3 regions of the Metabacillus schmidteae genome follow, and region 1 is predicted to be linked to each of the others. Evidence: riboswitches for the same ligand, from Rfam matches in the RefSeq annotation. Region 1 holds a riboswitch; each other region holds the start of a gene.
The links. Region 1 has a riboswitch for cobalamin ahead of HWV59_RS23720 (DUF4430 domain-containing protein). Riboswitches for the same ligand answer to the same signal wherever they lie in the genome.
Positions count from the first base shown of each region.

Region 2: it holds a riboswitch for cobalamin, as region 1 does, so the genes downstream of both, HWV59_RS13915 (ABC transporter substrate-binding protein) here and HWV59_RS23720 (DUF4430 domain-containing protein) in region 1, are expected to answer to the same signal.
Region 3: it holds a riboswitch for cobalamin, as region 1 does, so the genes downstream of both, metE (5-methyltetrahydropteroyltriglutamate--homocysteine S-methyltransferase) here and HWV59_RS23720 (DUF4430 domain-containing protein) in region 1, are expected to answer to the same signal.

Region 1 covers NZ_CAESCH010000002.1:597,797-608,626, forward strand. The annotation lists gene HWV59_RS23700 (SGNH/GDSL hydrolase family protein) at 61-684, shown strand; gene HWV59_RS23705 (coiled-coil domain-containing protein) at 1,692-3,002, shown strand; gene HWV59_RS23710 (GTP-binding protein) at 3,383-4,573, shown strand; gene rpmG (50S ribosomal protein L33) at 4,594-4,743, shown strand; cobalamin riboswitch at 5,126-5,311, shown strand; gene HWV59_RS23720 (DUF4430 domain-containing protein) at 5,447-7,354, shown strand; gene HWV59_RS23725 (DUF4430 domain-containing protein) at 7,428-8,312, shown strand; gene HWV59_RS23730 (energy-coupling factor transporter transmembrane component T) at 8,318-9,205, shown strand; gene HWV59_RS23735 (ABC transporter ATP-binding protein) at 9,178-10,830, shown strand, end outside.
Region 2 covers NZ_CAESCH010000001.1:2,873,280-2,884,109, reverse strand. The annotation lists gene HWV59_RS13940 (methyl-accepting chemotaxis protein) at 1-1,726, shown strand, start outside; gene HWV59_RS13935 (SRPBCC family protein) at 2,278-2,739, shown strand; gene HWV59_RS13930 (VOC family protein) at 2,858-3,253, shown strand; gene HWV59_RS13925 (VOC family protein) at 3,271-3,648, shown strand; gene HWV59_RS13920 (MFS transporter) at 3,799-5,079, shown strand; cobalamin riboswitch at 5,190-5,378, shown strand; gene HWV59_RS13915 (ABC transporter substrate-binding protein) at 5,568-6,539, shown strand; gene HWV59_RS13910 (FecCD family ABC transporter permease) at 6,502-7,569, shown strand; gene HWV59_RS13905 (adenosylcobinamide amidohydrolase) at 7,569-9,062, shown strand; gene HWV59_RS13900 (cobyrinate a,c-diamide synthase) at 9,066-10,451, shown strand; gene cobT (nicotinate-nucleotide--dimethylbenzimidazole phosphoribosyltransferase) at 10,448-10,830, shown strand, end outside.
Region 3 covers NZ_CAESCH010000001.1:2,533,462-2,544,291, reverse strand. The annotation lists gene HWV59_RS12215 (beta-ketoacyl-ACP synthase III) at 1-431, opposite strand, end outside; gene HWV59_RS12210 (hypothetical protein) at 599-1,165, opposite strand; gene HWV59_RS12205 (TetR/AcrR family transcriptional regulator) at 1,414-2,007, shown strand; gene HWV59_RS12200 (anti-repressor SinI family protein) at 2,041-2,175, shown strand; gene HWV59_RS12195 (hypothetical protein) at 2,247-2,426, opposite strand; gene HWV59_RS12190 (serine/threonine protein kinase) at 2,457-3,128, opposite strand; gene HWV59_RS12185 (pentapeptide repeat-containing protein) at 3,470-4,303, opposite strand; gene HWV59_RS12180 (ribose-phosphate diphosphokinase) at 4,394-5,347, opposite strand; gene metE (5-methyltetrahydropteroyltriglutamate--homocysteine S-methyltransferase) at 5,621-7,921, opposite strand; cobalamin riboswitch at 8,073-8,263, opposite strand; SAM riboswitch class I at 8,345-8,456, opposite strand; gene HWV59_RS12170 (NAD(P)-dependent alcohol dehydrogenase) at 8,592-9,692, opposite strand; gene HWV59_RS12165 (peptidoglycan-binding domain-containing protein) at 10,007-10,567, shown strand; gene HWV59_RS12160 (sugar phosphate isomerase/epimerase family protein) at 10,789-10,830, opposite strand, start outside.

The sequences.
Region 1 (10,830 bases):
AAAATCCGAACGTTTCTTGAACAGCTTTATAGTCGTTTTTTTGGAGATGGAGGAGAGAAGATGAAGCAACAGAAAATACTTTTTATTGGTGACAGTATTACGGCATCTGGAAAGCGAGAGGATCCGGAAAAAATTGGCGTAAGTTATGTAAGAATCATTCACGATTACCTGCTCACAACGTATCCAGAGAAAGTATATAACATTGTAAACAAGGGAATCAGCGGGAACCGCATAACAGACTTGGCCGCAAGATGGCAAAAAGATGTCATTGAACATAACCCTGACTATCTCTCCATTTCAATTGGAATTAATGATGTTTGGAGACAACTAGATCGCCCTGAAATTGAACAGATAACTGTGGAGAAATTTGAACAAGTTTACAAAGAACTACTAACCAAGGTAAAAGAACATACAAACGCACACATTATTATAATGGAACCAACAGTAATTGAAGAAAAGTTACAGGCTCCTGGAAATCAACTGCTAAAAGAATATGTTAAAGTTGTTAATGATATGTCAAAACAATTCGAAGCAACACTCGTCCCAACTCATCAAGCCTTTGTAAAGTATTTAGAAGGAAATAAAGGCTACAACTTAACAACAGACGGAGTACATATGAACTCTGCAGGTAACATGCTGATGGCCACAACATGGTTAAAAGCAGTCGAAGAGCAGTTGAAGTAATTGAATAGTATAGGTAAGAGACCTTCCATTTTGTTTAGGAGGTTTTTTTGAGGGGAAGGAGGATGAATAACGATGGGAAGTTGGTGAAAGAACGGGCACTTACAAATTAAAGGATTCTTTTTTGAGGTGCTTTTCTTAAAATACGGGCCGCTATGACAGTGGAATTGCCATCGTTATTATTCTTTATTAGGAGTATAAAATCCTTATTTATATAAAGACTCACTTACTTTTAATAGGATGTCTTGTCCTGAACCGAGTAACCAGCAAAAGGAAAATAAGCGGAGATTTTCCGGTTAGATGAAGAATGGAGCTCGTTTCGTGATAAATAAGGGGAGGTTTTCCGATTATGCAATACAAAAATCTCCTTTTTCGCCTTTTTCGAGTCAATAGGCGGAATCTCTCCGTCTATTTATGCTTTTTTAAATAATTATTATTAAATAAGCGAAATTACTCCGTCTATTTATTCAAATCAGGTGCTTCACCTTATCCCCGAACCGATAATGCGGACCTTCTCCCCCTCATTAAAATTGATACTCAAAACGGCACTGCAATGACAGGAGAATTGACCATCTTTTTTTATTGTACAATACTCATTGTCTATCATAATAAAAATGATGCACCCGAAAACGGAACCCTTTACTGACTGGTTATAAGTTCCTCATCTCAGATAATATAAGCAATCAGGAATTCTACTTATAAAATCCCCTTCAAGTGCCAAAAGGATCCTACAGAAACTACAATATCTATTTACAGGGAATACAAGAAATCGAAACTACCTCATCCAAGACAATCAATCTAATAAATAGTAACAAAGAAACCGAAACGATTCCATTTATAGATTGATGGTGGAATTGAAATGGTATCTATGTTACAGTGTAACATGTGCCAATTTTAGTAGAATAAAAAGGGCTTTTGTTATATTTGAAATATAATTGTAATATTATAAACATTGTTTTGTCATTTTTTGATGATATACTACTAATTGTGGCAAATATGAGTATAAAGTAATGAATTATAATAGATACATAGGAAAAAATACTGATTGTACGAGAGAAACGAAAGTAGGGAAGAGAATGTCGAAAAAGAAACTAGTTATCATGAATTTAGTAGTCATGATCGGATTAGGAAGTTCATTTGCTATTCCTTCGGCTAACGCTGAAACGGAAGAACGTACAGAAATTCAGGAAAATATAAAAAGTACTACTCAGGGAGTAGAGCAAATCCAACAAGAGTTAGCAGAGCTGAAAAAGAAAAGTGAACGTGTTGATGCGGCAATAAATGATAACTCAAATAAAATAAAAGAAACTGAATCAAAAATAAAAACAACTCAAGATGAAGTTTCAGCAATGGAAGATGAAATAGCAGAACTAGAAGAATCTATTAAAGAGAGAACAGAAGTTTTAAAACAACGCGCAATTTCTTACCAACACAGTGGTGGTAATGTAGAATATATTGATGTATTACTAGGTTCTTCTAGTTTTAGTGATTTTGTTAATCGCGCAATGGCAGTTGGAAAGATTGTGGAAGCTGACCGTGCAATGATTCAACAACAAGAAGCTGACGAACAGGAATTAAATGAAAAGAAGGTTTCAAAAGTTGAAGCGCTTTCTGATTTAGAAGCGATGAAATCAGAATTACACGGTATGCAGGAACACATTCTTTCTCAAAAACAGGAAAATGATACATTAAGAGAGCAGCTGAAGAATGAAGAATCAGCCAAGCTTGCTGCACTCAATAGCCTTAAGCAAAAAGAAGCTAACATAGCTGCTCAAGAGGCTGCATCTGCAGCAATCGCCCAAGGATCTTCAAATGATGATTCCTCTTCAGAATCTGTTCAATTAGCAAAAGGAAGTTCTTCAAAAACTGTTGATACTTCTAAAACTGCCGATTCTTCAAAAACTGTTGAATCAACTCCTGTAAATCCGAATGGAACAGTGAATGATTTAATTCGTGCCGGCTATAAGTATATTGGTAACTCAGTATATGTATTTGGTGGCGGAAGAAATTCTTATGATGTAGCAAACGGCCGTTTCGATTGCTCCGGGTTTGTACATTGGGCATTCTCTACTATCGGTGTAAGCGTAGGTGCAAGCACTGACTCACTTAAATATGCAGGTAAACAGGTTTCAACGAGTAATATGCAACCTGGTGACTTAGTATTCTTTAACACTTACAAAACAGATGGACATGTCGGCATCTATGTAGGTGGAGGCAAATTTATCGGATCCCAAAGCTCAACTGGTGTTGCAATTGCAAATATGTCTAGCGGTTATTGGGCAGAAAAATTTAACGGACGTGTAGTACGCGTAAGCATGTAATATTCTTAAAGAGCTGGCACAAAGTTGTCAGCTTTTTTGTGCGTTAAAATGTTTAAATTAGAAGCAAGGAAGATTATTCCATGTAGAGTCTGCTTTTAAGTATAGAATTTAGCACAACTACACACATGTTTCATCTTTTTTGCTCGCTAGTATGCGAGTAGCTTCAGTTGCGAAAAATAATCTTTAGTTCATAAATTCCCGATTAAACGAATTCTAAACATATATGCAATAAAAAATGTAAAAAAACTTGCGTTTTAAAGGGATATATAATACTATTTAAAACGTAAACATTACGTTTTATGTTCGTAGGTAGGGATTGTTGATATATAGATCTAAAATTTAAATCGTAATAATAACGGTTTGTATAAGGAGAATTTTAAATGATTAAAAGAAAAGTTCCTGTAACTGTGTTAAGCGGATATTTAGGTGCAGGGAAAACAACATTATTAAATCATATTTTAATGAACAGGGAAAATAGGCGAATCGCTGTTATTGTTAATGATATGAGTGAAGTTAATATTGATGCCTCACTTATTAAACAAGGTGGTTTTACGAGGGCGGAAGAAAAGCTTGTAGAACTTCAAAATGGATGTATATGTTGCACACTTCGAGAAGATCTCATTGTTGAAGTGAAAAAGCTTGTAAACCAAGGTGATATTGATTATTTAGTTATAGAATCTACTGGTATATCAGAACCAATACCAGTGGCACAAACTTTTTCTTATATTGATGAGGGGCTTGGTATTAATTTAACTGATATTTGTATACTTGATGCAATGATTACGGTTGTAGATGCAAACAGGTTTTGGCATGATTTTGCTTCAGGTGAGACATTGCTGGATCGCAAAGAAGCGACAGATGAATCTGATACGAGAGAAGTTGTTGATTTGCTCATTGACCAAGTGGAATTTGCTAACATTTTACTATTAAATAAAACCGATTTGGTAAATAAAGAAGATGTTGAAGAATTACGTGCAGTAATCCATAAATTGAACCCAACAGCAAAAATAATTGAAACTAGTTTTTCGAAGGTAGCTATGTCTGAAATTTTAGAAACAAATCTCTTTGATTTTGAAGAAGCAAGTCAAGCTGCTGGATGGATCCAAGAGCTTGTAAATGAACATATACCTGAAACAGAGGAGTATGGGATTTCTTCATTTGTATATAAGAAGAAGCGTCCATTTCATCCAGTAAGATTGATGACATGGCTGGAAAACTGGCCAGTAGATGTTGTTCGGGCAAAAGGATTTTTTTGGCTCGCATCTAGAAACGATGTGACAGGTCTTCTTTCACAGGCTGGACCTTCCATTACAATTCAAGGTGCAGGTGAATGGATTGCGTCTTATCCAAAGGATGAACAAGAGGAAATGTTGAAAGAGGAACCAGAATTACATGAAAAATGGGACAATCAATACGGTGATCGCATGACGGAATTAGTGATGATTGGGATTGATATGAACCATGATGAAATTGTAGCATCTCTTAATCAATGCATATTAACAGATGAAGAAATGCAACAAGACTGGTCTCAGTTTACTGACCCTCTACCAGCCTTTACAGAGGTAAATTAAATCTTAGGAGGAAAAAAATAATGAGAGTAAAAATTACATTGGCATGCACAGAAACAGGAGATCGTAATTACATCACAACAAAAAATAAGCGGAACAATCCTGATCGAATTGAATTGAAAAAATATTCTCCGAGGTTAAAAAGATATACATTACATCGTGAAACAAAATAGAGATGTGCCATGACTAACTCTTTAGTCATGGTTTTTTGTATTACCAAATAGCATAAGGTTTTGTAGAGTGTAGGTGTCTAGCTCCGAAGCACATGAAGTCAAGTGCAGTCGTGGAGATTGACGTCGCGTTTTTAGACTGCCAGCGCCTAGTCCCGAAGCACAGAATGTGTAAGTGCAGTTAGTGCGACAGGACGTCCCGTTATTGACTACCTCGGGGTCATAAGCCACTCAGGAATTGAAGACAAAGAACGTCTTCTATTCCTGAGCGTCTTATGCCTGTCGGGGCTCACCAAGGCGTTTGCGTTTTTCTAATATTAAGCGATTCTGTCATACATATATTGACACTCTTTTCATACTAGACTATGATTAAAAAAGCAAAAATGAATAGGATACAAAAATAGGTTGATAGATTCATAGAATCTATCATGAAAAGGGAAGTCGGTGCAAATCCGGCGCGGTCCCGCCACTGTAAATGGGAGCTTTTTACTATATGCCACTGTCATTGATGGGAAGGCGGTTTAAAGTGTTGATCATGAGCCAGGAGACCTGCCTATTTTTTACCTGCCTACGCGGATAGGAGAAGGTTAAGATAGGGAAAGGTTTAATGCACACTTTGTCTAAATATCTTAACGTTTCTTATCCTCCTTTGTAGAGGATTTTTTTAATGCTTAAAATTTTGATATTTAGATTGGAGAGAGTCTATATGGTACTAAATAAGGCTAGAAATCTATTTCTATCTTTATTACTTGTGTTTACGTATGTTGTAAGTGTGTCCCCTACTAATGCTTTTGCTGAAGAATTAGTAGAACAAAATGAAATCATTTCGGTTATTGGTAAGGACAATGAAGTCTTGCTTGATGACACAAACTATACATATTCTGAGAATACTACTGCTTTTGACGTACTATTGCAAACGGTAGGAGAAGAAAATGTAGAATATAGTGAATCTCAATATGGAGTATATATTGAGGGGATAAACGGTGTAAAACCCGGCGAAAAAGAACCATATTATTGGGCATTTTATATAAACGGCGTCTCATCACAAGTAGGTGCAGGGAGTTATGTTGTTCAAGAAGGAGATCGTCTAAGTTTTGTTTACACAAACTGGGAAGAGACTCCGGAAAATAGTGCATCTATAAGTATTATTGGAGAACAAGAAAGTGAAATATTGCTAGAGCCAATGAGTGTTTCTTTTATTCACGAACCAACAGCCTTTGACCTATTAAAGACAGCTTATGGTGTAGAGAATATCGAATATACCACCTCTGAATATGGTGTAATGGTTACTGGTCTTGGAGGAGTTCCTCAAGAAGATCCTTATTACTGGATGTTGTATGTAAATGACGAGTTAGCTTCAGTAGGAATTGACAGCTACAAGCTTCAAAATGGTGATCAAATTTCATTAAGATACGAATCATGGGAAACTCCATCTGAGGATCCAGTAGAGGAAGAACATGAACAAAGTGAACAGAATGAAGAAACAGAAAAACCGGTTGAAGAAGAAAACAAGCTTGAACCATTTAATAAAGAAGTATTTAATAACAGTGTTAATTTAGCAAGTGAGTATGTATTAGAAAATGAAATTGGTGACTGGCAAGCAATTGCTCTTAAGAAAGCAGGTAAAACGATACCAAACACGTATCTTACCAATCTAAAAAAACAGGTTAATGATAGCCAAGGTAGTTTTGCCAGAATAACAGATTATGAAAGATTGACATTAGGTATTTTAGCTGCCGGTGAAGATCCAACAAATTTCGAAGGCTATAATCTAGTAGAGTCCATTTATAATGGAAATGTTACAAAGCAGGGACTAAATGGTGTAGCATATGCCCTTATCGCTCTGGATAGTGCTGATTTTTCAATTCCATCTTCAGCAAAGTGGAATCAAGAAAAACTGGTAAATGAATTAATAAAAAATCAAAATAGTGATGGAGGCTGGTCTTGGAGCGGAGATGCAGCAAGTGATGTTGATACAACTGCAATGGTTTTAACTGCTCTAGCACCTTATCAAACCAAAGTTAAAGAATCTATAGATAAAGCGGTATTATACTTGTCAAATCAGTATCAGTCATCAAAAATCGATAATAGTTCAACCGCAGCTCAAGTGGTGATTGCCTTATCAGCACTCTCAATTGATGCTCATAGTGATGATTTTACAAATGAAGGTATCAGTTTAATTAATTATCTCTTATCATTCCAAAACAAAGATGGCGGATTTGATTGGCAAGGTGGGGATGAGAGTGATTCATTCTCAACAGATCAAGCATATAGAGGTTTAGTAGCTTATCAGTTATTAGGTGATAGTTCTCTATATCATTTCTCACTTAATAAGGGAAATTCACCTGAACCAATAGATGAAAACGAAGAGACTCCTCAAAGTAGTGAACAGCCAGATAGTAAAGAAGAGGCACCTAAAAGTGCGGATGATGAAGAGTCAATTGAGACAATAAATCAGCCAAACCCAGTGGAAAAAGTAGATTCACCAAGTAAAGGTAATCCTCTTCCTAATACAGCGACATCAAACTATAATCTGATAATTGTAGGTATGATTCTCGTTGCAATTGGAGCTATTGTGCTTGTTTATCGTAAGCAGCAAATGAATAAAGGATAGTGTAAATGCCCTCTATATTTGAGGGCGTTTGCTCTTTCTAGTAAAATAATATGAAAAATAGGAGGACTATTAATTGAAACAATATAAAACACTCCTTATGATCCTATTTACTACTATTCTCTTATTTCTATCAGGATGTGCGAAAGATGAGGTGACTCCGGCACTTGAGCAAAAACCTGCTGAAGAGATAGCAAATGGGGAAAATGCAGTTAAGCAAACGTTAGATACAGAATCGAAATCAACAGAATCTGAAAAAACTGAGGTAACGAATGAAGACACAGAAAAAAATGATGAAACAACAGAAAAAGTAAAACCGATTGAACAAGATGCTGGGCATGCGGAAGACTTAAATTCCCAAAGTACAGAGGAAAAGCAAACTGCAACTACATCAAAAAGTTCACAAGCTAAGGAATCCGAGCGTACAACAACAACTACTAGTAAAACAGAGTCAACAGAAAAAAAACAAGTAGAGGCTGCGACAAAACCTGAACAAAATACAGAGAAAACTACGATACAGAATACTGAAAACAAAAATAAGAATCAATCTGAACCAGTAAAAGATAAAACAACCACTACACCCCCTGTTAAGGTAGAACAAAAAAAGGAAGAACCCAAAAAACAAGAACCAAAACCAACTGTAACCATCTCAGTAGTCGGCGATAGCGAAAAAGGTACGATTCTTTCTGCTACTAAGGTAGAAATGAGTGAAGGAAACACAGTATTAGATGTAACATTAAAAATACTTAAGTCAAAGGGCATTCCAATTAGTATGACAGGTGGCGGTTCTACAGCGTATGTGCAGGGAATTGGTAACTTGTTTGAATTTGATCGAGGACCACTTAGTGGATGGACAGTGAAGCAAAATGGATCAACTTTATCAAGAAGTGCAGGTGTGACGAAGGTTTCGAATGGTGACAAGATTCAATGGATTTACACAACAAATTATAAAGAGGATTGATTACTATGAAAAGAGGTGTTCATTCTTTTCACCCCTTCGTGAGTTTTACTTATTATATTGGCGCAACAGCACTGGTCATGCTATATAAGCATCCGGTGTTTTTGTTTGTTGCGGCCATATTGTTTATTTTATTTAATCTTCAATTAGATAGAGGAAAAACACTGAAAAATTGGTTTGGTATGCTCCTATATCTATCTGTATTTTTTCTTATACTCAATCCATTAGTTAATCGAAGAGGAACGCATATTTTATTTTATCTTCACGATAATCCTGTTTTACTTGAAGCAGTGATCCAAGGAATTATTTTGGCTTTATCTATATTTACTTTATTAGTCCTATTTTCTACTTTTCATCTTGTTGTGACAGCGGAGAAGTTTCTATTTTTATTTTCAAGAGTTTTGCCGCAATGGGCGTTGCTCACCATGCTTTCCATGCGGTTTGTACCTTTGCTAAGAAGGAGATTACGTGAAATTGAGACTGTTCAGAAAGGAAAGGGACTTTCGGTCAAAGAAGGGAAAGTCCGTGAACGGGCAAAAAATGGCATCTTGCTTGTACAGATATTATTAACTTGGTCACTTGAAGAGGCTATTCAGACAGCTGATTCCATGGCAGCTCGCGGTTATGGAGTGAAAAAGAGAAGCAAATATACGCCTTATAAGATGAGACAAAGTGATTGGTTGTTCCTTTCTATTTTAACTATAGTAATGTGTACGGCAATAACTGGTTGGTGGCTTGGTGATGGTGTATTAAGTATCTATCCAGTGCTGGAGTCCCCTATTATACAAGGCAGGGAGTGGTTTTATCTCACTGTTTTTGTTCTATATCTTTCAGCACCACAGCTTATTGAAGGGAAGGAGGCGTTACAATGGCATTATTGGAAGCGAAGAATATAAGTTTTAAATACCCTGATGAGTCACAACCTGTTTTAAAAAACGTTTCTTTTTCAGTTGAACCTGGCGAATTTATCGTTCTTTGTGGATCATCAGGTAGTGGAAAAACAACATTGCTAAGGTTAATAAAACGTGAAATTGCTCCTCATGGAATGAAATCAGGAGAGTTTTATTTAGAAAACCAATCAATTGCTAAAGCAAACTCTGAGCAAATGGCTAAACAAATTGGAATGGTATTTCAAGATCCGGAGAACCAAATTGTCATGGATAAAGTTTTAGAGGAACTTGTTTTTGGAATGGAAAATATGGGGATATCAACGGAAGAAATGAGAAAGAAAGTAGCGGAGATCGTTCATTTCTTTGGATTAGAACATTTATTAGAACGAAAAACATACGAACTTTCCGGTGGACAAAAGCAATTGATCAACTTAGCAGCTGTTTTATTAATGGAGCCTAAAATATTGCTGTTGGATGAGCCCACATCTCAGCTGGATCCGGTGGCTGCAAGAGAATTTATTGGGATGCTTCAAACAATGAACGAGGAATTCGGTATCACGGTGATTATTGCTGAGCACAGGTTGGAGGAACTGTTTGGCATTGCAGATCGTGCACTCGTTTTAGATAAGGGGGAAGTATTGGACTTTGATACACCTCGCAAAGTAATTGAAAAACTGGGTTCAACAATCAATCATCCTTTGTATCACTATTTACCAAGTCCTGCCCGTCTATTTTTAGAATATACTTCTCTAAAGCAGGATGAGATGATACCTCTGTCAGTTAAGGAAGGGAAGCAGTGGTTGAGGAGGCTTCACGTTACAGAAAATAAGCCTAATGATGTAGTGCAGGTGTATCAAAACGAATTGTTATCATTGAAAAAGGTGGATTTTCAATATGCAAAAGACACAGAGAAGGTTTTAGATGCATTATCATTAACTGTTTATGAAGGTGAATGGCTGACAATTGTTGGAGCGAATGGAACAGGAAAATCGACTTTATTAAAAGTTATGGCAGGTCTAGATAAAGTACAGCGAGGGACCATGATCTATAAAGGGAAAAAGGTTAAAAAGCAAGTATCTGAGGAAATTGGCTATTTACCACAAAATCCGAAATTGTTTTTTTTGCACGACACAATAGAGATTGAGTTAGAAGAAATCATAAAAAAACATCAAGTAACATCTGGTGAAATGAAGATGGAACAGCTCCTTAAAATGTTTAATCTTTCTTCTTTAAAAAAGCGTCATCCTTATGATGTAAGTGGCGGAGAGATGCAGAAAGCTGCATTAGCAGGTGTATTATTAAGAAGCCCAACGTTATTATTAGTTGACGAACCTACAAAAGGTCTTGATCCTGAAGCGAAGCAAAGCTTTGGGAAGCTCCTAAAGCAATTACAACAACAGGGGCTAACGATTGTCATGGTCACACATGATATTGAATTTGCTGCAAAGTTCTCAACCAGGTGTGCCATGATGTTTCAAGGCTCTATCACAACCGAAGCACAAGTTCGATCTTTTTTCCAAGGCAATGCGTTTTATACAACCGTAATGAATCGAATGACAAGAGGTAGTCATGTGCCAAATGCTTTAACAGTTGAGGAGGCGTGTTCATCTTGGTCCGTTCAAGAAAAGCTC
Region 2 (10,830 bases), on a different contig from region 1:
TGTATTTGAAACTGTGTTTTTAGCTGATCCTAAGGGAAAAGTAATCGCACATACAAACCCGGATAAAATAGGTAATGATTATAGTGATCGTGACTATATCAAAACAGCCGCAGGAGGAAAATCAACCTTCTCTGACATGCTAGAATCCAGAGCTACAGGTAATCGTGTTATTAATATTGCTACTCCTGTTAAAGATGAAAATGGCGATGTGATTGGTGTTTTGGCAGGTTCAACCAACTTTGAAATCCTTGTTGATCAGTTTTTAAACAACACTGAGTTTGCAGCCAGTGATGATGTTGAGGAAATCTCTACACTTATCACCTTAGTAGATAATTCAACTCGTCTTCAGGTTTCGCCACAGCAGGAACTATTGGGGCTCACTATTGATGAAATAGAGAAAGATCTAGGAGATGTATTAAGTACTTCGTTAAAGAATAGCATTTCTCAAACAGGTGTAGCTTCTTTTGATCGTTTTGATCAATCGTTTTTAATTGCTTATGCACCAATTGAAGCTGTTGGTTTTGGTCTCAGCTTGAACTTGCCTGAATCACAAGCACTTGCAGATGCCGAATTCATAAAGCTATTATCAATGATCATTATTGGTATTACAGGAATCGTTGTAATAGCACTGGCAATATTCATTGTTTCGAGAATAACAAAGCCAATGCTGACGGTTACAAAAGGTATGAATCACATAGCAGGTGGTGATCTTACTCTAGAACCTCTACCAATTACTTCAAATGATGAAATTGGTGAATTATCTCATAACTTTAACAAAATGGTTCATAATATTAAACAATTAGTCTCGCAAATCGCCAGTACTTCTGAAAATGTAGCTGCTGCCTCAGAGCAATTAACCGCCAGTGCGGAAGAAACTAGTAAAGCAACAAATGAAATTGCTAGTTCTATTCAATCTGTAGCAACAGGCGCAGAAAATCAAGTAGAAAGTGTTTCAAGTGCAAAAACAACTTCACTTGAAATATCAAATGGAATTGATCAAATGGCCAGTAATGTGAATGCTGCGAGTAACGTTTCTGCAGTAACTAAGCAAAAAGCTGAAGATGGTCAAGAGGTTATTCGACATACTGTTCAGCAAATGGAAGTGATCAATACGAAAACAATCGAGATTTCCCAGGTTGTTAATCAATTAGGGGGAAAATCTAAAGAAATTGGTACGATTGTTTCGTTAATCACTTCGATTTCTGATCAAACGAATTTATTAGCTTTAAATGCCGCAATTGAAGCTGCAAGAGCGGGTGAACATGGGAAAGGGTTTGCTGTTGTTGCTGACGAGGTACGTAAATTAGCTGAACAATCTAATCAATCTGCTAAACAAATTCATTTATTGGTACAAGATATTCAGCAAGATATTCAGCAATCGATTCAGGCGATGGAAGAAGGGAAACATTCTGTTGCAGAAGGTAAGACACTTGTCGAACGTGCCGGAAGCGAGTTTGAAGAGATATCCGTTTCTGTCTTAGAGGTAACTTCGCAAATTCAAGAAGTTTTCACTACAGTACAAAAAATAAAAACAAACGCTCATTCAATGCTTTCAGCAATGGAAAACGCATCTTCAATTGCAGTAAAATCAGCTGAGTATTCCGAAAATGTCGCTTCTTCTGCAGAAGAACAAAATGCCACGATACATGAAGTAAGTTCAGCAGCCAGTACTCTTTCCGCAATGGCGGAAGAACTTCAAAAAGCAGTTAATAGTTTTAAACTTTAAGTTTATTAAACCTTGCTTCTCTTTCTTTTAATAGAATGTCTTATCCTGAAAACGAGTAACCAGCAAAAGGAAAATAAGCGGAGATTTTTCGGTTAGATGAAGAATGGAGCTCGTTTCGGGATGAATAAGGGGAGATATTCCGATTATGCCTAGCAAACTCTCCCTTTTTTGCAATAAACTAGTCCATAGACAGAATCTCTCCGTCTATTTGTACTATTTTGAATATTAATTACTGAATAAGCGAAATTTTTCCTTCTATAGTAAAAATGCGCCCAAAAATGGAACCCCTTTATACTTTGAAGGCTAGTTTTTTTTCTACAACCATAAATTTATTAAGGAAGATCATTTAGGAAAAACGTATTCAATTACCATTAGTACTAGGCCATAATCCAGCTTTTCTAAAATAAAATAACGGAATTACGACAGTTCAAGCGTTTTGGTGAAATAAACTATTATTATAACTTTTTTAGTACTTATACATAGTGCATAATTATAGTAAGTTAATGTTTATATCATAATATGTATTCTAAGAGTTTTTAGGAGGAAGTTATATGAGCATTCGTTTTGAAGTGGTAAGATCTGTCCAGGTAACAAAACAAAAAGCATATTCAGCTTTGTTAGACCTTGACACTGCAAAGGACTGGATGCAAGGTCTAGTCAAAATCGAGAAGTTGGATGAGGGACCATTAAAAGTAGGAAGTGAATGGAAGGAAACAAGAAAAATGTTTGGAAAGGAAGCTGCTGAACTGTTTGAAGTGGTTGAATTGAAGGAACCTGATAAAATCGTGCTGCGCTGTGATGGAACAAAAGGAACAACAGGAAAAGGTGAATTTGTGTTTACATACATACTTACCTCAAAAAACAATCATACAGAGATTAAGTTAGATGGGGAAATAAATGAACTTACAGGAATAGCAAAATTTTTCGGGAAACTGATGGCTGGTACCTTTAAAAAAGCTTGTGCGAAAGATTTAGATTCTTTGATAAGCTATTTGGAGAAAGATCGACTTTAAGGAAAACATTGTATAAATATTGTTCGTTATACCATAATGAAGTAGGAGTACGAAATCCTATGTAGAATATATATACTTGAAAATTCAAATTTCGATGGGTAAACAAGGAGGCAAAAAAATGGGTAGAATGGTACATTTCGAAATTCATGTTAGTGACATGGATCGAGCTAAAAAGTTTTACGGTGAGGTATTTGGCTGGAAGTTTGAAGATTGGAGTGAATATGCCGGAATGCCTTATTTCGGAGCTGTAACCGGTGATGCTAATGAGCCGGGAATTAACGGAGCTTTAATGCAACGTCAAAGTGCTCCGCCAGAAACTGGCCAAGCTTTGAATGGCTATGCGTGTACAATGGGAGTGGAAGATTATGATTCAACAGAAGCTAAAATTATTGAACTAGGCGGTAGGGTCGCTCTTCCAAAATATGTTCTTCCAGGTATGGCGTGGCAAGGATACTATATAGACCCTGAAGGAAATACCTTTGGCATTCATCAACCGGATGAAAACGCAAAATAAATGAAGGCGGAAAACTGATGATCAATAAAATTGCGAAAATTACTGTATATGTACAGGATCAAGAACAGGCAAAGGAATTTTGGCTGGAAAAGCTGGGATTTGTTTTAAAGTTGGAACAACCGATGGGACCGAATGCTAAATGGATTGAGGTCGGACCAAGTGATGATGAGTTTACTACCCTTGTTTTATATTCCAAGTCAGCAATGGAACAACAACAACCTTCAAAGGTTGCACATCCATCAGTCCTTTTCAGCACAACTGATATTGAATCAGCTTACGAAAAAATGGTGCAAAAAGAAGTAAAAGTCGGTGAAATGTTGAGAATGCCGTTTGGAACGATGTTCACTTTTTATGACCAGGATGGTAATGAATATTTACTAAGGGAAGATAAATAAGAAACTTTTTAAAGATACATATACTCCGTAAAATTAAACCCTATTTCAATTATTGTTGAAATGGGGTTTTGTTTTGATCATTTTTACCCGTCAATAAAAAATTTGGTTTATAATGAACAAAGTAATCTATAAAAACAGGAGCATAAACAAATGAACAAACAAAACAGTAAGTACAGATGGGTCGTTTTTGCTTCAGTACTGTTCACGTATTTTCTAATTGTTAGTCAACGAACAGCACCTGGTTTAATTACTGACAAATTAATGAGTGAATTTAACGTTACAGCAGCAACCATTGGATTTATTGCAAGCATTCAATTTTTTGCATATGCAGGTTTGCAAGTGCCGATTGGTATTTTGTCTGATCGCTTCGGCCCTAATTTCTTTCTTATCATTGGGACATTCTTAACCGGAACTGGGACATTAATGTATAGTCTTGCACAAAATGAAACCTTACTTCTTATAGCAAGGTTAATCGTTGGTACGGGTGATTCTGCGATATGGGTAAATTTAGTGTTGATTTTGAGTCAGTGGTTTAAAGGAAATGAATTTGTTAAGTTGCTGGGAATGGCAGGTGTTTGCGGAAGTCTCGGGTTCTTACTGGCAACAGTACCATTTTCACTTTGGATCAGCTTAATTGGCTGGAGATCATCCTTTTTATCAATGGGAATTCTATTATTTCTATGTGGAATCCTTCTTTACATTGTACTCATTCATCTTCCAAAACAAATGGCCAAAAACAATCGATTACCAGTTTCATCACTAAAAAAAATAAAGGCTGAGCCTGAGAAAACGATGGTGATTTTAAAACGGATTTTTACGAATCGACAAGCTTGGGCAGCTTTTTTCTGTCATTTTGGAGCTGTAGGTACGTACGTAGGCTTCATCGGTTCATGGGCCGTTCCATATGGGACTTCTGTATTTGATATGTCATTGTCAGCAGCAAGTCAATTTATTATGATCGGTCTTTTTGGAGCTATTATTGGTGCTCCAGTCGTAACCATGGTTTCAAGCCGTATACATTCTATTAAAAAGCCATATTTGATTATCCATTGTATGATTTTTCTCAGTTGGGCTACATTTCTAATTTTCAATGGAAAACCACCACTTTTTATGCTAATTGTGCTTTTCTTCATTATCGGCTTTGGAAATGGTGCAAGTGCTTTAACCTTCGCAGTTGTTCGCCAGTCATTTGATTCAAAAGAAGTCGGTGTTGCTACGGGTTTTGCTAATATGGGCGGTTTTTTGAGTGCTGTATTGTTACCAAGTATTTTTGGAACAGTATTGGACACAATTCAAACAGCTGATCAAAGTATAGGTTATTTTTACGGATTTATCATTCCAGTGACTTTTTCCCTTTTAGGTTTGTTTGGTGGGTTGTTGATTAAAGAAAAACAACAGGAAGTAACACAATCGAAGGAACTCACTTATTAGTTGTCATTTAAATTAACTATAAAAATATGAATAGAAGGTGAACTTATATTCGCTAATCTATTTTACAAACCAAACAGTCTATACTATACTCACTAATAGAAAACAAAAAAATGAATACAAAGCAAATAGGTTTCTTATAAAATGTAAGACTAAGAGGGAAGTTTGGTGTAAATCCAACACGGTCCCGCCACTGTAAGCGATAAGGAAGGTTATGCAAATCCACTGTGTGTTATCATGGGAAGGAGTAACCGACTGCCATATTCGTAAGTCAGGAGACCTGCCTATTTGTTTTTAAGCTTCCTCGAGGAAAGGAATGTTTAAAGTGCCAGTCATCTCTTATTGCCTTTTTGCTATTATTTATATAGTAAACTGTTTTTATACATATACAAGAGAGTGAGATCTTTTACGCCTTTATTCAACGCTTTCCCAATAGGAGTAGCGTTTTTTTGTGTTCAAAAAAGAAAGGGAGAATTTGTATGAAAGCATTTATGAATAAGTGGGGTCTATTAAGTGTTGTTCTTCTGTTAAGCATGTTTATGATTGTAGGCTGCGGATCACAGGAGGATCAATTACAAAGCGAAGAAACGACACAAGAAGAGTCAAATACCGAAAATTCCAAAAGCTTTCCAGTCACGATAACCGATGATGCAGGACAGGAAGTAACCATTGAATCTGAGCCTGAATCTATCGTCTCTATTCAAGCAAGTAATACGGAAATTGCCTTCGCTCTTGGATTAGGTGATAAAGTGAAAGGTGTATCTGATTACGATAACTATCCTCCGGAAGCATTAGAAATAGAAAAAGTTGGAGGACAGGATATCAAGGTTGAAAAAGTACTTTCGCTTCAACCGGACATTGCGCTGGTTACTGATTATCATTACGAAACACATCCTGATATTTTAAAGCAGTTTGAACAAGCTGGAACGAAAGTTATTGTTGTCGGTGAAACATCTTCATTTGAAGAAGTGTATAAAAATATCGAAATGATTGGACAAGCAACAGGAACAGAAGAAAAAGCAAATGAAATTGTAACAGACATGAAGAATCGTTTAGCTGTGATTAAAGAAAAAGCAGCAGAAATTAAAGAGAAAAAGAAAGTATGGGTTGAAGTTTCCCCATCACCGGATATCTTTACAACAGGTAAAAACACATTTATGCATGAGATGTTAGAATCAATTCAAGCAGTTAATGCTGCTGAAGATCAAGAAGGTTGGGTTAAATTAACGGAGGAAGAAATTGTTACATTAAACCCTGACGTAATTATTACAACATATGGATATTATGTAGATAATCCAAGTGAGCAGGTTTTAGCACGTAAAGGCTGGGCTGACGTACCAGCGATAAAAAATAAACAGGTGTTTGATGTTGATAACGACACTGTCACAAGACCAGGTCCACGTTTAATTGAAGGAGTCGAGACACTTGCGAAGCTTATTTATCCTGAAGTGTTTGAAAAGTAAAATTACGTGGCTGTATATTCTAAGCGGAGGGTTTGTACTTAGTACAGCCCTCCTTGGCTTATTTATTAGCAGTGTCCAGGTACCCATTTCAACTATTTTACACATTATATTTGAAAATGCACTCGGTTTTGGCTGGCTTGAACAAATACCAACAAATGAAGAAATGATCATATGGAATATACGTTTGCCAAGGGTGCTGCTTGGATTTTGTGTTGGCGCATCTTTATCATTAGCAGGAGCAGCCTTTCAAGGTCTTTTACGAAATCCATTGGCTGATCCTTATACGATTGGGGTATCGTCAGGGGCATCATTAGGTGCAGTGTTCGTGATCTTTTTTCAATTTTCTATCATTGGTTTAGGAAGCTTTACTCTTCCAGTCGTTGCCATAGTAAGTGGTTTTCTCACGTTATTTCTCGTTTTTGGACTTGTGAAATTAAGCAGTCGAAACATGGCAATTGAAACGATAATTTTAGCTGGAATCATAGTAAGTGCTTTTATAGGTGCAATAGTTTCGCTCATTATTTCATTAAGTGACCGTGATGCAATGACACAAATTATATATTGGCTTTATGGCAGTGTTGGAATGAGGAGTTGGGAACATGTTCAACTTATCGTTCCGTTCCTGCTGCTTGGTTCTTGTATTTTATTTTTTAATCACCGAGAGTTAAACGCGTTAGCCCTTGGTGAAGATGCCGCAGACCATATAGGTGTTGATGTGAGAAGAAGAAAAATTTATATCTTAATTGGAGCTTCTTTATTAACGGGGGCAGCTGTGGCGGTTTCCGGTTCGATCGGTTTTGTTGGACTTGTTATTCCACATCTTATTCGTCTTATTACCGGACCGAATCATCGCCATGTTCTTCCATTGTCAATGCTAGTTGGCGGTGCTTTTCTTATATTGGCTGATTTAATATGCCGTACCATCATTGCTCCAAAGGAAATGCCGATTGGAGTCATCACTGCTTTAATAGGTGCACCTGTTTTTGCACTTATATTAATTCGAGAACGTATTGGGCGGAGGGGATCATAATGTTAAAAATTCAAAACTTAGTTGGTGGCTATTCACATCCGCCCATCATTAATGGGATTGATGCAGAAATCAAAAAAGGAGAATTTTTCACCCTCCTTGGTCCGAATGGCAGTGGAAAAACCACAATTTTCAAGCTCATAACTGGTCAACTACCGATAATGAGTGGAGAGGTTTTGTTAGATGGTCAACCCATTCCGCGTTTTTCCAAGCTGGATAAGGCTAAAAAAATGGCTGTACTTACCCAGGAAGCAAATGTTTCATTTGATTATACAGTTGAAGAAATTATTGCTCTTGGTCGTTATCCACATCAAAAGGGATTTCTTAAACAGCTGACAAAACATGATATAACCTTGATGAATCACGTCATGGACATGGCAAATATTGCACATCTAAAAAACACCCCATTTCGGATGATAAGTGGCGGGGAAAAACAAAGAGTCTTGTTAGCTAAGGCTTTAGCGCAAGAGCCGGAAATTTTATTGTTAGATGAACCTACAAACCATCTGGATATTAAGCACACGTTTCAAACGCTTGATTTACTAAAAAAACGACAGCAAACAATGGGATTAACGATTTTTGCGATTTTACATGATCTGAATGTAGCATCACTTTATTCCGACCGCATTGCTCTGCTTCAACAAGGTGAATTTATGGAAGTGGGAGATGTGGAAACGTTAAGAAAAGTGGATCAGTTAAAAAAAGTGTACGAAGTGGACATACTTCCGCAATCACATCCAACTATTCCTAAGCCACAACTATTAATGACACCAAACCACATAAAATTAGAACCTAATCTGAATTTTAAGAAGTCATATGAAATTAAACAAACAAAAGACTACATACATGTTCAATTCAATCATCCATTAAAATCAATATCAAATGGTGTCATTGGAGATGGAATTCAGTGGCTTACACACTTTTGTAATTTTCATGTAAAGAAAAATTATCACTGTGATGAACCTGCAAAAGATGTGCAAACATGGATGACACAATTCAACATTCCTTATGAGCAGGCACTCGGGATGATGACAGCTGTTATATTAGAGGATGCAGTGATCATAGAGGAAAAAATAGGTGGTATTCCAATCCTGGCAATTGTCACAGCAGGTGTTGGAAATGCTGTTGACATTACAAAGCAATTGAACTCTGAAGCAACCCAAACGATTGGGACAATTAATACTATGCTCTTTATCGATGCTCATTTCACTGATGGAGCACTTGTCAATGGGTTACTTTCAGCAACAGAAGCAAAAGTCAAAGCAATAGCAGATTTAAACATAAAAGATCCTCAAACAAAGTCAATGGCAACTGGAACATCCACTGATGCACTTGTTTTGGGATTAACGCAAAAGGGAGAAAAAACAGCTTATGCCGGCTCTGGAACAGTTGTTGGACGGGCAATAGGCCAGGTCATTTATCGTGCAACACATGAAGCAATCAAGAAATATGTACAGCGTGTTCATGAGGGGCGTTATGATCATAGGGGGGAATAAATGATGACACAGAGAAGATTCGTAATCGCAGGAACAGGAAGTGGTGTTGGAAAAACAACACTGACAATTGGGCTAATGTCTGCATTCATTAAACGTGGACTCACAGTCCAAGGATTTAAATGCGGCCCTGATTATATTGATCCTACTTATCACACAGCAGTAACAAAAAGAGCTTCCCGTAACTTGGATAGTTGGATGCTAACACATGATAAAGTCATTGATATTTTAAATAATGGAAGCATAGGAGCTGACATTTCAATTATCGAAGGTGTTATGGGCTTTTACGATGGTAAAAATCCAGAAACGAATGAAGGAAGTACGGCAGAAATCAGTATGATCACGAAAAGCCCTGTTATATTAGTTGTTAATTGTGAAAGCATGGCTCGTAGTGCAGCTGCTATTGTGAAAGGCTTTCAACTTCTTACTGAAGAACCAAATATAGTTGGTGTCATTGCGAATAAAGTCGGAAGTGAAGGTCATTATCAGCTCGTAAAAAAAGCGATTGAGAAAGAATGCCATGTTCCTGTTATCGGGTATTTAAAAAGAGAGCTGGACATTGAGATTCCTGAACGCCATCTCGGTCTAATCCCTTCAATTGAACGAGGAGAACTTGATACATTTTTTCAGACATTGGGAGACTTAGTCAGCGAGACAATTGATATGGAAAAACTACTGGATTTATCAATAGCTGATCCAGTACCTTCGAGCAAAGATTCTTCATTATTTAACAAGAAAAAAGAACAAATTGTAAAAATAGCTGTAGCAAAGGATGCTGCGTTTAACTTCTATTATCCTGAGAATCTTGAAATTTTAGAAGCTAAAGGAGCAGAACTTGTTTATTTTTCACCACTTGATGAGGTGTTACCGGAAAATATCGATGGACTTTATTTGGGAGGAGGTTTTCCTGAGGAGTTTGCGCAACAACTAGAGAAGAATGAACAAGCAAAGAGCACCATCAAAACAGCTATCAATCATGGGCTACCAACCCTTGCAGAATGTGGTGGATTCATGTATTTAACAGAATCGATTCAAACAACAGATAAGAAAACCTATCAAATGGCAGGAGTTATTCCAGGTAAGGTAAAAATGCAGCAAACATTAGCAGCTTTAGGTTACAGAGAAATAAGCGGACAAAATGACAACTATCTATTGAACAAATTAGTTGCAAGAGGACATGAATTTCATTACTCCACCTATGAATCTACGGAAGGAAGCATTCCTTATGCTTATGAAACGAAAGGTCTAAGAGGGATAAAAAAAGAAGGCTATTTACTTAAAAATGTTGTCGCCGGCTACACACATTTCCACTTTGGCTCTTGCCCTGACATGGTCGACAATTTGATTGCAAAATGTCTTGAATACAAACAGAATGAGAGGACTCAACAATGACAGAACACACATTTACCATTCCACAAAAATCTATGGACATGGGGAAAAAAGTATCTGATTATATTAATACATTAACAAAGCCGCTTGGAAGTTTAGGGAGATTAGAAGAACTAGCTATTTCATTGGCTGAAATGAAAAATGATCCGTTTCCATCAGTGAGCCCTGCAGGTATTCTTGTATTTGCTGCAGATCATGGAATAACAGATGAAGGGGTATCCGCCTATCCTAAAGCTGTCACAGAGCAAATGGTACTCAATTTTTTAAATGGTGGAGCAGCTATTAATGTGTTCAGCCGACAAATTGGAGCCCTTCTAAACATCATCGATATTGGTGTTGCAAATGATATCAATCACCCTCAATTACTTAACAAAAAAGTTCG
Region 3 (10,830 bases), on a different contig from region 1:
ATCTCCGAAGAGACAATTAATACATGTTGAAATCTTTTTTGATCAATAGCATAAGACATCATATCAAGAGCTGTTACAAAACTAAGACATGTTGAGTTAAAGTCAAAGCATGGTATCCCTGAATCTTGGAGACCTAATTGTTTTTGTATTAATGCGGCATTGCACGGAATAGCCTGTTCATTTGTGCCACTTGCACTCACGATACAATCGAGATCAGACAATGATATTTCCGCATCTTTAATCGCTAACTTTGCTGCCTCTGAAGCCATATATGACGCTGTTTCGTTTTCGACAAAAAACCTTTGCTTCACACCTGACTTTTTCTCAGACCAGCCTTTTGTTTTTCCAATTAACACATCAATTTCTTCAGCTTTCACGACTCGCTTAGGTACATAAGATCCTGTACCAAGAATTTTTACTTTGCGTTTCATTTTATCTTACACCTCATTTATGCAAACCATCATAAGTATATTTTCATGATTTAGATTCTTAATTTTACCATTTTTCCTCCAGATACATAATGATTTTTAGTTAATGAATTAGAAAAAGGACGTTCCCTACAAAGGATTGTGTCCATTATGTATCTGAAAAGCTTCACTTATATTTTTTCATTGGCTTTCCAATGTTTTAAAACTCTTGTAAATAAATATGCTGAGAATGCAATTCCAAGATCGATTAGAAATAAATAAAGTTGATTCATGCCATTATTAAATTCCACTGTACCTAATAGAACTTCAATTGTTGCAAATCCAAATGCAAAAATAACACTTAAAACAACTGTATAGAGAATAAAACTCTTTTTATGATTAGTACAATACTGATACACAAGTAAATATCCAACCGGTAGTACTGAAGCTGTCATATTAAGAGCATATGGTAACAAAGGTGTAAGGAAGAATTTATGAACAAATAAACCGTTTCTTGCGAGGATAATATCTATATATGTCCAAATGATGTGGACAGTATATCCAAAAAAGAACACCTCAAACAATCTTTTTCGATCTACTGTGAAATAAAGTAAAAGTAGTGGCATGACCATTAAAGAAAGAGTTAACCAAAACTGCGAAGTTCCAAAGCTTGAGTACTCATTCCAGTAAGAAGAAAATAAAGGAATTAACTGTTGATTATTCTCTTCAATTTTTTGCCAGTATTCATTTATAGTCATTATTTATCCACCCTATCCCAATTACCCGGTTTACTATGTACATCGATACTTTTTACTCGTAAATTTATCATCTTTTAATATGCAAATACAAACATAGTTTAATCAATTGTTGTTCTTCTATACAAAGTTAAATGAGAAGTCAATCTAATTATCTTTGAGAGAACCGCTAGCATATAATCCTTGACTAATTCATTCATTTCATTGGATAATACTTATGAGTAATATAATTCAAATGGGGTTTTTGCATTATGGGACAAAGAGGTCGAAAACAAGGTTCAAATGGACTAGAAAGTAAAGCGAAGTTACTATCAATTGCAACCGAAGAATTTGCCACAAATGGATTTCATGCAACAAAAATTAGTACAATCGTTAAAAGAGCTGGTGTTACTCAACCGACTTTTTATCTATATTTCCATAGCAAAGAAGCTATTTTTCAGGAACTAGTTAATCATTTTCGGACTAAGTTATCGCAACTTTCACAAGAAAGTAGACTTGAATCCGGATTGGATGGTACCAATCTTCCTGGAAGAATAGCCGGTGGGCTTGCCGCCATCTTTTCCTTTCTAAACGATGACCCTCATTTAACTAAGATCGGTTTTTTCATTTCAGCAGAAGCTGATGATATTAAAAATCAAATTGCAGAGCAAATAACAAGTAACTTAATCTCAGAACAGAATGATGGATATTTTCGTCAAGATCTTGACATGAGAACGGTTGCAGATAGTTTAGTCGGAGTGATTGAACGTCTTACTGTGACAAGTCTTTTTAATGGAATTAAGAAACCGGAAGAATTAGCAAATGAGATTGTTAATCTTTATTTGTACGGGTTGCAGTCAAAATAGTTTCAAGAACCTTTCATAACGGGGATGATTATAATGATAAATTCAGCAAAAGAAATGAACGATGAAAGTTTGGATTTAGAGTGGATCGAACTAATGAAAACAGCTATAAAGATTGGGTTAACGGTAGAGGAAGTTCACGAATTTCTAATGGAAAACAGGAAAAGTTAATCCGTTTACATATAAGTTTGAAAGACAGCATAAAAAAAGGATCGTTTTGAACAATCCTCAAGAATTTAATCTTAACTGCTATATGAACTAAAGAAACTGCCAGATTTATGTTTTCTTTTATAGTGATGATGTCCATACTTTGATGGATGGTGATGTTTTGAATAGCTTCTTCTTTTGAAATCACTTGAGCTGTACTTCCCATAAGGTTTTGATTTTTTGCCTAATAAAGATTTTAATATTTTATCTAACATGTTAATTCCTCCTTTATATTTCCAATTCCTTTATTTCCAAAAAACTTTTAGTTTTAATACATCTTTCATAAACTCTTCGATGGAAGAATTTTTTCTTAAGTTATACCACCTTTGGATGGTTTCCATAAGCCAAATGGGAATCGCCTTACCATCAACTAAGTGGTAATAATCATCATAGGCTTTCTTCAAATGCTCCCAGCGGTGATCATTTCCGGGTTTTAAGTATTCAGATACATCAATAACTTTTGCTCTGCCATTCTGTAGTAAGATGTTCTTTAAATGTATATCCCTTGGGTTTAGGTTCTGATCTTGCGCATACTTTCTTGCATTCTCAACATCAGCAATTGCCTGTGAAGGAATATGGATACCTTGTAGTAGACAATCATAAAGCGTAATACCCGATTCAAAGCTTAATACTAAATATCTATCAAAAGCTCCAAAGCATTTAGAAAAGAATGGTGAGTCATTTAATTGTTCATAGACATTTGCTTCTGTTTGAATTTTATCTTTTTTCTCTTCAGCATAGAGCTTAAATGCATATGATGGTTCATGAATATATTGAAAAACAGCAGCATCTGTTCCAACACCAATACAACTTAAATCATGAACATTTCCTGAAATCGTTACCGGCTTATTGTTAGGATTTGATGTAATTGTAATTTGTGACAATAGTTCGTCTACTACTAATAGATCTTTTTCCAAACTTTCACCCAATTTCTCCGAAGTAACTTTTCGTTTAAATATAACTAAAATATATTGCTATTCATCACTCCTATTTATAGAATTAAGCTAAAAGAATGAATTCCTTACCAAATGAAAAAGACCTTTACCGATGATGGTAAAGATCTAAAAAAAGACCTTTACCAATTTATAAGTATCAATTGGCAAAGGTCTCGCTAGCAATATGATTGCCAACAAAGCCGGGGTAAAACCCGAAATGACGACTTTGTTTTCCAGCTACTCCCCTTTGGAGGAACTAACGTTCAATTAACTTATCTCAATTTTAACAGAATTTTCACACTAAGTCAATTTATAACCATTATTTAGTTTAACCAGTGGGAAGGAATTTCTAGAGATGGTGGCAATTTTGTACGATGATCTCCATTTGCAGAATTAACTTGTACTTGAGTTAAAAAGATACTTCCTGTTAAGTTTGCTCCACATATATTTGCATCCCGTAAGTCTGCCCCAATGAAATCAGCAAATCTTAAGTCCGAATTTCTAAGATCACATGCAATTAGAAAGGCTCCCCTTAAATTTGCTCCTTTGAAATTTGCGCCCTTAAAATTTGAACCAATGAGATCAATTCCCTTTTTTAATTTAACCCTTTGTTTTTGATCATGTTTAACATTTGCCCGTACGTATTCACTTGTTTGAATGAGTAAATGATTAACATATTCCCTATGTTGGATTATATCTAATTTTAATATCGATTGTGGATTTAGGTGAGTAAGACGTTCTGTTTTTTCTATTGCTTGTTGTATGTTTGTTTGGATTCCACTAGCTTCTTTTCTATTTAATGCTTCATATAAATAACGAAGCATTTCATGAAGTTGCTGCATAACAGGAAATACTTCAAACATTTCCTTTTCAATTTCTTTGTTTTTTCTCCAGTCTCTTCCACTGTATGTAAATTGTGAAACCTTTTGACCGGCTCCAAAACATTCATAAACTGTACAACCGCGAAATCCACTCTTTCTTAAATTACGATGAATCCCACACCGGTAATCTGTCTGAAGATTTTCACAAGGAATTCCGCTATCCTTATCATAAGCAAAGTCCGCAGATTTTAAGTAAGGTAAAGCAACACAACATAAGCCAAAGCAATTCTCACAATCTGCCTTTACACTTTTTAAGTCTTCTATCTCAACACTCAAAATTCCACTTCCTTACACCTTCGATTGGAAATTTCAACAATAAGAATAACCGGAGTTTATATTGGCTCCGGCTTTTGCTTCATAAAGTGATTATTGTACCAACTCGTCAACTGATTGTTTTTCATATATACGTTTTATCGCTTCACTAATTAATGGCGCAACTGATAGCTCAACTAGTTTATCGATCCTTTTCTCTTCCGGAAGTGTAATCGAGTCAGTTACAATCAATTCTTTTATTTTGGAGCTTTGAATTCGTTCAATTGCAGGACCAGATAAAACCGGATGTGTACAACATGCATACACCTCTTTAGCACCGTGCTCTACTAATGCATTTGCCGCTAATGTTATCGTTCCTGCTGTGTCAATAATATCGTCGATTAATATCGCCGTTTTACCTTCAATATGACCAACAATATTCATAACCTCTACTACATTTGGTCTCGGACGTCTTTTATCAATTATGGCAATTGGCGCCTTCAATCGATCTGCTAATTTACGAGCTCTCGTAACTCCGCCATGGTCTGGTGATACAATGACAATATCATCTAAATTCTTATTAATGAAGTATTCTCCTAAAATTGGTACACCTAATAGGTGGTCAATTGGTATATCGAAGAAGCCTTGTATCTGTGGTGCATGTAAATCCAGGGCAATCACACGAGTAGAGCCTGCTCTTTCAAGCAGATTTGCAACCAGCTTTGCAGTAATAGGCTCCCTTGCTCTTGCTTTACGATCTTGACGAGCATATCCGTAATATGGAATAACTAAATTAATGGTTTTTGCAGATGCACGTTTTAAAGCATCTACCATTATTAATAGTTCCATTAGATGTTCATTTACAGGATTGCTAATCGATTGGATGATATATACCTCATCTCCTCGGATACTCTCCTCAATGTTTATTTGAATTTCTCCATCACTAAAACGAGTAACAGAACTCTTTCCTAATTCAACGCCAAGTAATTCTGCAATCTTAGTAGCTAACTTGGGATCAGAGTTTAGTGAAAATAGTTTTAAATTAGAATCTGCGTAGCTATTAGGCATGGTAAAATGTAAACCTCCAGTAGGACTATTAATTTGTGGCTTTGTTATAAACAAGTATTGATTTTTAACACTAAGATAAATGTTCGGAAATCAACAGGAAATATTAACAAAGCCTTAGAAATGAGTAATTTGTATAATCTTTTCTTATTTTACACTATTCCTTGTGAGTTCAATAGTAACTTCACTATAATTCTTTTAATTTTTTAGTAACTCTTTATGTAAAAAAATGCGAGACCTAGTATGGTCCCGCATTTTTATTCATTCATCGTCTTTTTATCTTTTGTTGACAAGTAACTTCTCTCTCGTATGCTCAGCAGCTTCTACCATAACTTTTAATGCAGCAACCGTTTCTTCTATTCCCCGAGTTTTCAAACCACAATCAGGGTTAATCCAGAACAATTTGGGATCGAGTACTTGTAGGGCACGATCGATATTTCGTAATAATTCCTCAACTCTTGGTACTCGTGGACTATGGATATCATATACTCCTAGACCAATCCCTTTGTTATAAGTTGTTTCTTCAAATGCTTGAATCAATTCCCCATGACTTCTTGATGTTTCTATAGAAATAACATCTGCATCAAGTGCATCAATCGTATCAATAATATTTTTGAAATCTGAATAACACATATGTGTATGAATTTGTGTTTCATCTTGCACAGATGTTGTAGCAAGTTTGAATGCATAAACTGCGGCATTGAGATAATTCTCCCAGTTTTCACGCTTTAATGGAAGTCCTTCCCGAATCGCCGGTTCATCAACTTGAATCATTTGAATGCCATTTTTTTCAAGGCTATCAACTTCTTTCCGAAGCGCCAAAGCAATTTGATTAGCCACTTCATAACGAGGGATATCATCACGAACAAATGACCAATTTAGTATTGTAATTGGACCTGTTAACATTCCTTTTACAGGTTTTGATGTTAATGATTGAGCGTACACTGTTTCCTTTACTGTCATTAATTCCTTCAAGTCAACATCGCCATAGATAAGCGGTGGTTTCACACACCTTGACCCATATGATTGAACCCATCCGAACTTTGTGAATTGAAATCCTAGTAGTTTTTCTCCAAAATATTCAACCATATCTGTCCGCTCGAATTCCCCGTGGACAAAAACATCTAAACCGAGTTCTTCTTGAATATCGATCCATTTTTTAATCTCTGCTTTAATATAATCCTCATATTCCACATCGGTTAACTCGCCTTTACGCCATTTTAACCGCTTATTTCTAACTTCTTTTGTTTGTGGAAAGCTACCGATTGTAGTCGTAGGAAGCAAAGGTAAATCAAAAGCATTTGCCTGTAATTCCTGACGCACAGATAACTCTGCTCTCCGGTCTACATCATATAAATGAATGTTATTTACGGCATCCTGTACTTCTATATTGTTTCGGAATGATGATTTGTTTAAAGATTGGATGGCTGATGTACTCTCTGTAATTTGGTTTTGTACTGATTCAATGCCATTATTTAATGCTCTTGTTAATATGACAACTTCATTTATTTTTTCATCTGCAAAAGATAATGCATTTTTTATAACTTCATCAAGCGTTTCTTCACTTTTTACAGTTACTGGTACATGCAATAAACTTGATGATGGCTGAACGATTAAACGATCCCTTGAAACAAACGTTGATAGTTCAGTAATAGTTGCAAGCTTCTCATCTAGATTGCCACGCCAAATGTTACGTCCATTGATTACACCAGCAGCTAACACCTTATCCTGTGGAAAACCAAATTGATTTAAAGCAGCAAGGTGATGGCCGCCATCATGGACGAAATCGAGTCCTATCCCTTGGACTGGAAGAGAACAAACTTCTTTGAAATAATCAATACGATCAAAATAAGTTTGCAAAATCACCTTAACATTTGGTGCTGCTTCATGTAACTGATGGTAGACCTCCTGGAATAATTCAAGCTCATCAAGAGAAACATTTGTTGCTAAAATCGGTTCATCGATTTGAACCCACTGGACACCTTCTGTTTGTAATTGCTTAAGGATCTGAGCATACAGGGGTACAAATTTTTTGACTACGTTATTAAAATCAGACTTCTTGTATCCTTTTGAAAGCTTCACAAAGGTTATTGGTCCTAGAATGACTGGCTTTCCATCAATATTTAGCTTTTGTTTTGCTTCTTTGAAAAATTGAAGCGGGCGGTTCTCTACCAGTTTAGGCTCTACATGATGTAACTCCGGAACAATATAGTGATAGTTTGTGTTAAACCATTTTGTCATTTCACAGGCAACTGCACCTTTATTGCCTCTCGCCATATCAAAATATGTTTCTAATGAAACTGGTCCATTACTATTATTTTCAAAGCGCTCTGGTACAAGTCCAAACATGACAGCTGTATCAAGGACATGGTCATAAAAGCTGAAATCTCCGATAGGAATTATATCAATACCTTGCTCTTTTTGCTTTTTTAGGTGTTGAAGCCTAATCTCTTCCATTTGTTTTAAAAATGCATCCTTTTCAAGGTTCCCTGCCCAATAATGTTCAAGCACCTTTTTCCATTCTCGTTTTTCACCAATACGTGGATAGCCTAAATTCGAGCTTTTTATTTGATTCATACCTTCATACACTCCTCTAATTTTTTTGTCCCAAACTAAAAAATCTCTCTTTTCAAATTAGAAAAGAGAGATTCATACGCATGGCTAACTAGAATTGAGACATCTTGGCTTTCTCAACACGTATTCCTCACTCCTCCCTATCATCCGTAGGTACAAGCGCATATATCAGGCAGGTCTCCTGACTTAGGTTCATCGCTTCTTATCCCTTCCCATTTCATCAAGAAATAGTGGTGAATGATAAGTTGCTCCCCAATACAGTGGCGGGACCGTGCCGGATTCTCACCGGACTTCCCTTTTAAGCTATGATTAAATTTTCACAGCACCTGATACATTTGATATGTAATTTTCAGACGATTTCTTCCTCAATAAAACCTAAAGACCTCTCTATTAAGAATAGAGAGGTCTTCATTTTATTGAAATCCCCTCTTATTTTACAAAGACACATACTTTGTAGGAATTAGCACCTTTTCAACAACGATGGTTGAATGGTTGCCGGGCTTCATCGGGCCAGTCCCTCCGCCACTCTTAATAAGAGTTTTTTGATAATTAATGATATTTTGAATTTAATAGCATATTAGCATGAGAAAAGAAAACTGTCAAAGAGAATTTTCTTATTTTTCCATTATTAATTAAAAGGAAATTGTAGATAGAACTTATTTTTGGTAACCTTTTATTCTATTAAACCATTAGGATAAACGATCACTTTTAAACTTTCTTTTTTATTTAACCTAGCACGTTCCATCGCTTCTTTCGTTTCGTTAAGAGTATAACGGTCTGTAATTAAGCTATCTAAATTGTAATTTTGTGATGACAAAAACTCTATTCCTTGAGAATACGTATTTGCATATCTAAAGATTCCAAAAATGTCTAATTCATAATCTGCAATAAGTGGAACATTGAGAGCAATTTCATCTTGTGGCGGCAATCCAACAATGGCTAATTTTCCACCTCTTTTTAAAGATTTCAGGGCTGATTGAAGCGCTTTCGGATTACCTGCTGTTTCAAATGCAACGTCAACACCTTTTCCAGCGGTGATGCTTGCAATTTCTTCATTTGGATCTTGCTCTAAAACATTTATAACATGAGTTGCGCCAAGTTTTTTTGCAGCCTTCAAACGGTTTTCCTCTAGGTCAGTAACGATTATTTTTGAAGCCCCAAAGGCTTTAACTGCCGCAATAGCTGTAAGTCCAACAGGTCCCATACCCATGATAACCACTGTTGATCCCGGTTGTAGGTTTGACCTTTTAGCTGCATGAATTCCTACAGAAAAAGGCTCAACAAGTGATGCTTCTTCAAACGATAGATCATCTGGAATAGGAAATAAAAAATCTTCCCGGTGTTTTATATATTGAACAAAAGCACCATCTACTGGCGGAGTTGCTAAAAATTGAACTTCTGGACAAAGATTATATCTTCCTTCCTTACAATATTCGCATTGTCCACAAGTAATGCCAGGTTCGATTGCCACACGATCTCCAATTTTCAACCTGGAGACTTGTTCGCCAACACTTACAACAATACCTGCGCATTCATGACCTAAAATAATGGGCTTTTCAACAACATATCTTCCAATTTTTCCATGTTCATAATAATGGATGTCAGATCCGCATATCCCAACAGCCATTACCTTGACTAATACCTCATTACCTTTAACTTTTGGAACAGCAACTTCCTGAAGTTCAATTTCGTAAGGCTTCGTCATTACTGCAGCTTTCATAATAGTTGGAATTTCTAATTTTTCAACATTCTTGACAATAGATTGATTCGTCATCTTTTTTTTATCCCCTTTCTTACCCTAAAACGAAACCGCTTTCTAAATTACTTATTTAGAACAGTTCATGTGTTGATTGTCTGATAATTGATTCTGGAATGTTATACTAATCTCTTTTAGGATACCATCATTTTTATATTCTAAAAAGATAAAAAAACAGGATTTTCAATTTGTTTTATTAATTTTGTAATAGATTTCTGAAAAATTTTTCAATTAATCAATGAATCTTTTTTAAAAAATGATCATTCAGATGAAACAATTGTTAAGTCTCTCTCGTTTCATATACGAAAAACAAACAAAGGGAGATGTTTCATTTGAATAAATTAAAAAAGTTATCAGCAACTGTATTAACTGCTTCTGTATTATTATTAGGAGTACCTGCAGGAGGAGTAAGTGCCCAAGAAAGTATCAATTATTCTATCTTTGACTTACAAGGTATGTTGAAACAAGGATCTAAAGGAGAAAACGTTAAAATCATGCAGCGCGCATTGAACGAAGTAATGGGTGCTGAATTATCTGAGGATGGGATATTTGGTCCTAATACCAAAACAGCTGTTATGGCGTTTCAGAAATCTAAGAAAACACTAAAGGTTGATGGCATCTACGGACCAAATACACATGCAGAGCTATCTAAAGAAATTAACTCTTTCGGCTTTGAGAACACTGTTTTAAAAGTAGGCAGCCGAGGTGAAGCTGTAAAAACACTACAAAAAGCATTAAATGATATGAGCTACAATGTGACAGTAGATGGAATATATGGACCACAAACAAAAGGTGCTGTTATTAAATTTCAAGAACGCTTCCCAGAACTAAAAAATGATGGAATTTTTGGACCAAAAACTAAAGCAGTTATGGATAAAGTTTTAAATGACTAGTGAGAAAGGCGATCATTTTTATGATCGCCTCAGACTGTTGACAAACGCTCGCTTTCTTCGTTACTCACCTTGCTGCGGTGCTCATTACCAACCCCGGTAACTCCGCTCCTCACAATGCTTCGTGCCTCGAAAGCAAGCGTTAGCAATCAGTCTGAAGGGCTAGCGATTTTTACTTTGTCTACAAACTGAGGCGATCATTTTTATGATCGCCTTTACTACTTTTATATTTTATTAAACACTTTGTCAAACCCAGCTTTAGAGCG